Microbulbifer sp. A4B17: one gene and its partner. The protein of the gene in region 1 interacts with the protein of each later gene in a pairwise test. Links are inferred from orthologs where the notes say so. Each region holds a gene or a part of one and is shown on either strand. Other genes may lie near its edges.

Region 1 (5,251 bases):
GGCCGCGCCCGTAAAGGAATCGGTTACTTACCCCAGGAGGCCTCTGTATTTCGGCGCCTGTCAGTACGCGACAACATTCTCGCAATCCTTGAAACCCGCAAGGGACTCAGCCGGGCCGAGCGCGAAAAACAGGCCCAGGAGCTGCTCGAGGAATTCAATATAACCCACATTGAAAACAGCCTCGGAATGGCCCTCTCCGGGGGGGAGCGACGCAGGGTAGAGATTGCCAGAGCCCTGGCTACAGACCCCAGTTTTGTCTTGCTCGATGAACCCTTTGCCGGTGTCGACCCTATTTCTGTGAACGATATCAAGCAAATCATTCGCCACTTGCGCGACAGGGATATCGGTGTCTTGATCACAGACCACAACGTGAGAGAAACCCTGGATATCTGTGAAACTGCCTATATTGTCAGCGAAGGCCACATTATCGCCTCTGGAACACCAAATGACGTACTGGCCAATCAACAGGTACGCGAAGTCTATTTGGGACACGAATTTACCATTTGACGGCAAATGGTGACAAATGTAATCAAACAGTCAGTATATCGAGAATCACATCATATTTTACAAGCGGACTGACTCCTCAAATCACAATAGTCGGCACGCTTATTGCTTGTAATAGTTTGTAGGCCGGGGTAGTCTGCGCCATCTCGGGTTAACTTTGACAACCCCATTGTCGCACTGGCCTGCACCCCTAAACTATGAAGCAGTCTCTCCAGCTCAAGCTCGGCACACAGCTAACCATGACCCCGCAGTTGCAACAGGCAATACGCCTCTTGCAACTCTCAACACTGGATTTACAGCAGGAAGTCCAGGCAGCCCTCGACGGCAACCCAATGCTGGAGGCTGAAGGTGAGGATCTGGCTCCAACAACAAACACAGAGACTAACGGACAGCAAGAACTGCCACCCTCCACCACAAGTGAAGAGATAAACCACACCGCCAGTGAGGAAAAAGAGCTCGGAGAGACAGACTGGAGCCAGGATATCCCCACAGAGCTGCCGGTTGATTCTCATTGGGACGATATTTACAGCAGCTACAGCGCTCCTTCGGAGGGCGAAGACCCCAACTTCGAGCGCAACACCTCCACCGACACACTCCAGGATCACTTGCTCTGGCAATTAAATCTCACTGCACTATCCAGCCATGACAAGTGGATTGGCGAGCACCTCATTGATGCCATAAACCCAAATGGCCTGCTCAACACCAGCGTTAATGACGTTGCAACTTCCCTTCAAGTTGAAGAGGATGAGGTGGTTGCAGTCCTAAAAGCCGTACAACAATTCGAACCTGCCGGCTGCGGCGCACGGAGCCTTCAGGAGTGCTTGTTACTCCAGCTCCACCAGTTGCCAGAGGAAACTCCTTGGTTAAAAGAAGCGCAGACCATTATTGAGCGCCACCTGGAATTACTAGGGAAAAGAGATTTCAGGCAGCTCAGCCGACGTACACGCCTAAATGAAGCCCAGCTCGGCGAGGTAATTCGCCTTATCCAAACCCTCACCCCTAACCCAGGAGAAGAATTTAACGGCGAACAACCCGCCTATGTCATCCCCGATATTATTGTGTCTCGCAAGGAGCATCGCTGGCTTGTCGAGCTGAACCCGGAGATTACCCCCAAGATCCGTATCAATGGCCACTACGCTTCTCTAGTAAAACGGGCTGATAACTCGCAGGAAAATAACTTCCTTCGGGACCATCTTCAGGAGGCACGCTGGTTCCTTAAGAGCTTACAGAGTCGCCACGACACCCTACTAAAAGTCGCTACGTCCATTGTGGATAAGCAGCAAGGCTTTTTTGAGGAAGGCCCAGAAGCAATGAGACCGATGGTTCTGGCAGACATTGCTGAAACCATTGGCATGCATGAATCCACCATATCCCGAGTGACCACCCAGAAATACATGCTTACACCACGCGGGGTGTTCGAACTCAAGTACTTCTTCTCAAGCCACGTCAGCACAGATTCCGGTGAAGATGCCTCATCCACTGCTATTCGGGCCCTTATTCGTAAACTGATTGATAGTGAAGTGCCACGAAAACCGCTTTCAGATAATAAAATCACCCAGGAATTGGATAAACAGGGCATCAAGGTTGCGCGCCGAACGGTAGCGAAATACCGCGAATCCATGGGTATCCCCTCGTCAAGCGAAAGGAAACGGCTAATTTAGTGCCCTCCCCTGGCCGACCAATTATTTTGACCCACGATTCACCAGCAGTCACCACCTGCTGGCGCCCTCCACCGCCCAGCCTGCAACCAAAACCCAAAATTTGAGTGTATCCTTCCATTCTGGCCCACTTCCTAGTAGGGTTGCGACCCGATAGGGGGGTGAGTGCCGGCTTGTGATGCACCGTTAAGGAGAAATCCATGCAGATCAATATCAGTGGCCACCACGTCGACGTTACCTCACCTATGCGCAGCTACTGCGAAAGCAAAATGGAGAAGCTGTCCAGGCATTACGACAACATCACCAACGCGCAGGTTATTTTATCTGTCGAGAAGCTGATCCAAAAAGCTGAAGCGACAGTACATATCAATGGTCACGACCTCTGTGCTGGATCTGAGGACAGAGATATGTACGCGGCAATTGATGCGCTCACCGATAAGCTGGACCGCCAACTGAAAAAACACAAAGAGAAGTTGCAGAACCATCGCTGAACTATGACACTGGAAGCATTACTCTCTCCCCGCCTCAGCCTTTGCCATCTGGCGGGGAGCAGCAAAAAAAAGCTACTGCTCAATATTGCCCAGGCCATCGCCGAACAATATCCCCAACACGACTCCGATACAGTTTTTAACCAGCTGATCGCCCGTGAGCGCCTGGGCTCCACCGGTATAGGTGATGGTGTCGCCATCCCCCATTGCAGGCTGCCCGGCTGTGATAGCCCCATCGGGGTTCTCTGCACCACTCAGCCCGCCATAGATTTTGACTCTGTCGATCGCCAACCTGTCGACTTACTGTTTACTCTCCTGGTCCCCGAAGATGCGGAACAGGAGCACTTGGATACGCTGGCAGAGATTGCCGCTCTGTTTTCCGATAGCTTGGTAAGAGATAAGCTAAGGCAGGCACAAAGTAGTGATGAGCTCTATGCCCTAGCTATTGACAGCACTGCGGCCGCCTGAGGACGTTTCGGTTAACGACTGACGCCCAGCACTGAAATGCGCCCCCGGTGCCCGGGTAGTGCAGCAAGCGGAATAATAAAGACTTGACCAAAGAGAAGGGCTCTCTATGCGCTTGGTGATAATTAGTGGCCGCTCTGGATCCGGCAAAAGTTCTGCCCTACAGCTATTGGAGGATGTCGGTTTTAACTGCATCGACAACCTTCCCACCAGTCTGCTCCCGGAGCTGGTTAAACGGGTAAGAGCACAGCCGCCTAAAGAAAATACCCCGCTGGCCCTGGGTGTCGATGCCCGTAATCTCTGGCAGGACATCAGACAGGCTCCGGGCGTTATTGAGTCCCTGCGCGAGGCTGGTGTCCAGTGCGATGTTATCTACCTCGATGCCCGCGAGCCGGTGTTGGTTCAGCGATTCAGCGAGACACGGCGCAAACACCCCCTCAGCAACGATTGCACTCATTTGCTCGAAGCTCTCAATCAGGAAAAAGAGCTGCTCACCCCCATCTCCACTATCGCGGATATGGTTATTGATACCAGTACCCTGAGCTTGCACCAGTTGCGCGAATTGATAAAAAACCGCGTTGTCGGTGAACAATCAAGCAGTATGGCAATCCTGTTCCAATCCTTTGGATTTAAGCATGGGGTACCTGTAGATGCGGACTTGATATTTGACCTCCGCTGCCTACCCAACCCTTATTGGGAGCCGGCCCTTAGGGAAAAAACCGGAAAGGATATTGAGGTTGCGGAGTTCTTGCGCTCACACCCTGAGACAGCAAAGATGGAGGCCGACATAACCGGCTTTCTGGAGAACTGGCTGCCCTATTACCAGAAAAGTAACCGCAGCTATACCTGTATCTCTATCGGCTGTACTGGAGGGCGGCATCGATCTGTGTACATGGTCGAGCAGCTGGTAAAGAAGTTTTCCAAAGAGTTCGATAATGTGCAGATCCGCCACCGGGAACAGCAAAAATAAATTTTCGCCAACCAGAGCTATGCAGAAACACCAGCTTACCATCATCAACAAACTCGGCTTGCACGCCCGTGCCGCAAGCAAGTTCGCTCAGACCTCCTCTCGGTTCTGCTCCAATATCAAAGTGCACTGCCAGGGCAAGGCCGTAGATGGAAAAAGCGTTATGGCCCTGATGTTACTGGCCGCAGGCAAGGGCACAGAGCTGGAATTGGAAATAGAGGGCGCTGACGAAACGGCTGCCCTGGAAGCTATCAGCTCACTGATCTCCGATCGATTCGGCGAAGCCGAATAGAGGCCGGTATACTATTGCCGGGAAAAGGCTCATCCATAAATTTTTAATCATTGGGCTTTTTCACCACCTCCCACATTCACCATTAGCAGTAAGGATTTGTTGTGCCCAGCTCCCCCCAAGCCGAAATTAAATTCCGCGCGCAGAATCAGCTGGGTGAGCTGTATGCCGCGCTGGATAGCGGTACAGGGCAAGAAGTTCGGCGCATGCTCAAGACCCTGACTCCCCAGAGTATTGCGCAGCTGCTGGAGAGCTCCCCACCGCGTATTCGCCAAGTGCTTTGGAATCTGGTGGACAGGGAAATAGAAGGTGAAGTCCTGCAGGAACTCACCGACGATGTGCGCAGCCAGATTCTCGCCACTATGGATACCGAGGAAATGGTAGAGGTGATGGAAGGCCTGGATGCCGACGACATCGCCGATATACTCCAGCAGCTGCCAGAGCGAGTCGTTGCCGAAGTGCTCTCGTCGATGACGGAGACCGACCGACTCAGGGTTGAAAGTGTCCTCGCCTACGATGAGAGCACTGCCGGCGGCTTGATGGATACAGACACCATCTCTGTCCGCCCCAACCTTACGCTGGATGTAGTACTTCGTTACCTGAGGCGCCATGAGCAGTTGCCAGAGTCCACCGACAGCCTTTTTGTTATTAACCGCAGGGGCCAGTATATCGGCCTCTTACCACTGTCCAAACTCCTTACTACCGACCCATCGGTAACAGTTCGCGAAGTGGTCAATACCGATGTGGAGCCAATTCCGGCAGATATGCCCGACACCGAAGTTGCGCGGCTATTTGAAAAGTATGACTGGATTACCGCTCCCGTAGTCGATGAGGACAATCGTCTTCTAGGGCGTATTACCATTGATGATGTGGTAGACGT
Region 2 (4,035 bases), 3.9 Mb from region 1 along the record:
TTTCAGTCACAGCGCTACCAGGCTTTGCCGAGGGCTTGGTCAGTGTGCAGGATGAGTCCGCGCAATTGGCGGCCCTGCTGTTACACCCGCAGGAAAATGCCCGGGTGTTGGACGCATGTGCTGCACCCGGTGGCAAGAGTTGCCATTTATTGGAGCAGGAATCCAGCATTCAGTTGAGCGCGTTGGATATTGAGGAAGACCGCCTGGTGCGGGTCGAGGAAAACCTCGAGCGCAACGGGCAGAGTGCCAAGCTTATCTGTGCCGATGCCACAGCCCCGGATGAGTGGTGGGACGGGCAGCAATACGACCAGATACTTCTGGACGCACCCTGCTCGGCAACCGGAGTAATTCGCCGCAACCCGGATATCAAACTATTGCGCCGGGAAGAAGACATCGCCGAGTTAGTCGCTTTGCAGGGCAAGGTCCTGCGCGCCCTGTGGCCCCTGGTTAAACCGGGCGGGCAGTTGCTTTACGCCACCTGTTCCAGCCTACCGGCGGAAAACAGTGAAGTCGTCGCAGCGTTCATTGCGGAGACTGAGGATGCGAGCGACAATACTCCCGAACTGCTAAACGATAAGCCCTGGGGCGAGAAACAAGTTACCGGTATGCAGCTTCTGCCCCAAACCGGCGGCGGTGACGGTTTCTACTACGCTCTGCTGAGCAAAGCCGAATAACAGCGGCGCAGACCGCGAGTCTCATCCGATATGAAAATTGTCATTCTAGGCGCCGGCCAGGTGGGCGGCTCTCTGGCGGAGGCATTGGCTTCCGAGCGCAATGATATTGTCCTGGTGGACAGCGACGAGAAAACCCTGCGTGAACTGCGCGACCGCATCGATATCGGCGTGGTACTGGGCCACGCCTCTCACCCGGATATTCTGATGGAGGCCGGAATTGAGGATGCGGATATCCTGGTCGCAGTGACTAACAACGATGAGACCAATATGGCGGCCTGCCAGATTGCGCACTCGCTGTTTCGCGTGCCCACCAAAATCGCCCGTGTACGTGCCTCCTCTTATCTGCAATACCCGGAATTATTCGATACCCAGGCTATCCCCATCGATGTACTGATCAGCCCAGAGCAACTGGTTTCAGAGTATATCTCCCGCCTGATGGAACATCCCGGTGCCTTGCAGGTGTTGGACTTTGCCGGCGGCCGCGTACAGCTGGTAACAGTTTTGGCGGTTCAGGGCGGGCCTCTTGTTGGGCACCAGCTGCGCTATTTGCGCGAGCATATGCCCAAGGTGGACACCCGCGTAGCTGCGATTTACCGCCGTAACCGGCCGATTATTCCCCAGGGCGATACGGTGATCGAGGCCGGTGATGAGGTATTCTTTATCGCCGCGCGAGCGGATATTCGCGCAGTGATGAGCGAGCTGCGGCGGCTGGAACACGGTTATAAACGGGTGGTGATCGCCGGAGGCGGCAATATTGGCTTGCGCCTGGCGACCAGGCTGGAGAATCGCTATTCGGTAAAAATTATTGAGCAGAGCCACGAGCGCTGTGTATTTTTATCCGAAGAGTTGTCCCACACCATTATCCTGCACGGCAGCGCTTCAGATCAGGAGCTACTGCTGGAAGAGAGCATTGAAGATACCGATGTTTTTCTCGCGCTTACCAATGATGACGAGGCTAATATCATGTCGTCCCTGTTGGCCAAGCGCTTGGGCGCACGTAAAGTAATGACCCTGATTAACAACCGTGCCTATGTAGACCTGGTGCAGGGTGGAGAAATCGATATTGCGATTTCCCCTCAACAAAATACGATCGGCAGCCTGCTGACCCACGTGCGCCGGGGAGATATGGTCAACGTCCACTCCCTGCGTCGCGGAGCCGCAGAGGCCATTGAAGTTATCGCCCATGGCGATGAACGCACGTCGAAAGTTGTGGGCCGCAAGATCGAAGATATCGATTTACCCGAAGGTGCCTCAATAGGCGCCATAGTGCGGGAAACGGAAAACGGCAGCGAAGTATTGATGGCTCACGATGATGTCATCGTGCAGAGCGATGACCACGTGATTGTCTTCCTGGTAGACCGTCGCCAAACCCGGCATGTTGAACAGCTGTTCCAAGTTGGTTTTGGCTTTTTCTGATCAACTAATTATTTCATTTTCCGGCGACAACGGTCTGCGCCGTCCAGATAACATTGCAACAAATAACGATAGGCTGATAGGCGCCAATGCGAATTGCGGTAATTGCGCGAGTTTTTGGAATTCTCTTGACGGTGTTCAGCCTGACCCTGCTGCCGCCGATCGGCGTATCCCTATGGTATGAAGATGGCACCCACAGCGCATTTGTTGCAGCCTTTGTAATTACCCTTATCACCGGCCTTTTTATGTGGTTGCCGGTGCACGATCTGCGCGAGGACCTGCGCACCCGCGACGGCTTCGTGGTGACATCACTGTTCTGGCTGGTACTGGGCAGCTTCGGTGCACTGCCCTTTATCATCAGTCCGCAACCGGACTTGAGTATTACCGACTCTATTTTTGAATCGATCTCCGGGCTTACCACCACTGGCGCTACGGTAATTACCGGGTTGGACTCGCTACCACCAGCCATTCTCTACTACCGCCAGCAACTGCAGTGGTTCGGCGGTATCGGCGTAATTGTTATCGCATTGGCAATCCTGCCCATGCTGGGCATCGGGGGTATGCAGCTGTACAAGGCGGAAATTCCCGGCCCGGTAAAAGATACCAAATTAACCCCGCGTATCGCCGAGACAGCCCGGGCTCTGATTGTTATTTATGTGATCCTCACGATTCTCTGCGGTATCGGCTACTGGTGGGCAGGCATGACGGTATTCGATGCCGTCGGCCATGCATTTTCCACCGTAGCCAACGGGGGATTTTCTACCCACGATGACAGCATGGGGTTTTATGCCCACAATCGCGCGATCATGATTATTTGTATCGTGTTTATGTTTACCGCTGCCATCAACTTCGGCCTGCACTTCTTTGCATTTCGCAACAGGACCCTCAGCCACTATTGGCGCGATTCAGAATTTCGCTTTTACGTTATGTTGATTCTTGGTGCCGGCCTGTTAGTCAGCTGTTACCTGTGGATCTTGAATATTTTTTCCCCCGGTAACAGCTTACTGCATGGGTTTTTCCAGGTAGTCTCGATCAGTACCACCGCCGGTTTCGCCTCGGAAAATTTCTCAGCCTGGCCAGTATTCCTGCCCTACGTTCTTTTACTGCTGGGGATTCTCGGCGCCTGCGCCGGCTCCACCTCTGGAGGAATTAAAGCGGTGCGCGGTATGCTGATTATGAAATCCGGTATGCGCGAGCTGAATCGCCTGGTTCACCCCAATGCGGTAATTCCTATCAAGATCAATCGAAAAATCGTTCCCGACCGGGTTACCGATGCAGTTTGGGGTTTTTTTGCGGTCTATGTATCGTCCTTCTTTATCCTCGCCATTATCGTGATTGCCACTGGCGAGGACTTTGTCACTTCCGTTACCACCGTCGCCTCCTGCCTGAGTAATATCGGTCCCGCCCTGGGCGAAGCCTCTGCCCACTATGGCGCGGTTAATGAAGTCGCCAAATGGTTCCTGATTCTCGCGATGCTGATGGGACGCCTGGAAATTTTTACTCTGTTAGTACTACTTACCCCAGCTTTTTGGCGCCATTAACGACACAGCATGTCATAGCCGCGCTAACGCGTGGCAATATTTTTTAGTTTCTGCCACAGTTGCTGTTTACAGGAAGTAACTAATAAAAAAGGCTGTATGAGCAGAGATACCAGCGCGCTGCTCGGTCAACTCAAAATTGATCGGGAAACAGCGCCCGAACCCAGTTCCCCATCGCGCAAAGTTATATTGGCGGCATCTGTCGGCCTAGTTACTGGCATAGTTATAGGCCTTGCCGGCGCTTCTCTATTTGCAGAAGACAGTACACCAGTGCTCCCCCAAAGTAGCGAACCTCAAGCCAAGACTCTCAGCTTGATTCCCAGGGAGGAAAAATTTCACGAGACCATTCTTAATGCTTCCGGCTATATCACACCGAGGCGCATGGCTACGGTCTCTGCTGAAGTAATGGG

The links. Proteins that work in one complex are often made in the same cells at the same time.
Region 2: the proteins of ptsN (region 1) and trkA interact in binary tests that used the Escherichia coli proteins (3 or more experiments, as listed by UniProt). The link is inferred for Microbulbifer sp. A4B17 from one-to-one orthologs.

What each region holds. Positions count from the first base shown.
Region 1 is NZ_CP029064.1:3,887,754-3,893,004, forward strand. What follows is about bases 1,413-4,387. They hold ptsN (PTS IIA-like nitrogen regulatory protein PtsN), read left to right. Parts: upstream 1,413-2,656; coding sequence 2,657-3,118; downstream 3,119-4,387. Other genes in these bases: BTJ40_RS17115 (RNA polymerase factor sigma-54), read left to right, coding at 1,413-2,165; hpf (ribosome hibernation-promoting factor, HPF/YfiA family), read left to right, coding at 2,363-2,653; rapZ (RNase adapter RapZ), read left to right, coding at 3,225-4,085; BTJ40_RS17135 (HPr family phosphocarrier protein), read left to right, coding at 4,105-4,374. In the rest of the region: lptB (LPS export ABC transporter ATP-binding protein), read left to right, coding at 1-507; more of BTJ40_RS17115, read left to right, coding at 702-1,412; mgtE (magnesium transporter), read left to right, coding at 4,476-5,251. UniProt on the Escherichia coli protein: Seems to have a role in regulating nitrogen assimilation.
Region 2 is NZ_CP029064.1:26,166-30,200, reverse strand. The notes cover bases 1-2,897. They hold trkA (Trk system potassium transporter TrkA), read left to right. Parts: upstream 1-704; coding sequence 705-2,090; downstream 2,091-2,897. Other genes in these bases: BTJ40_RS00100 (TrkH family potassium uptake protein), read left to right, coding at 2,177-2,897; rsmB (16S rRNA (cytosine(967)-C(5))-methyltransferase RsmB), read left to right, coding at 1-674. Also shown: more of BTJ40_RS00100, read left to right, coding at 2,898-3,628; BTJ40_RS00095 (efflux RND transporter periplasmic adaptor subunit), read left to right, coding at 3,725-4,035. UniProt on the Escherichia coli protein: Part of the constitutive potassium transport systems TrkG and TrkH. May regulate the transport activity of TrkG and TrkH systems. Binds to NAD(+) and NADH.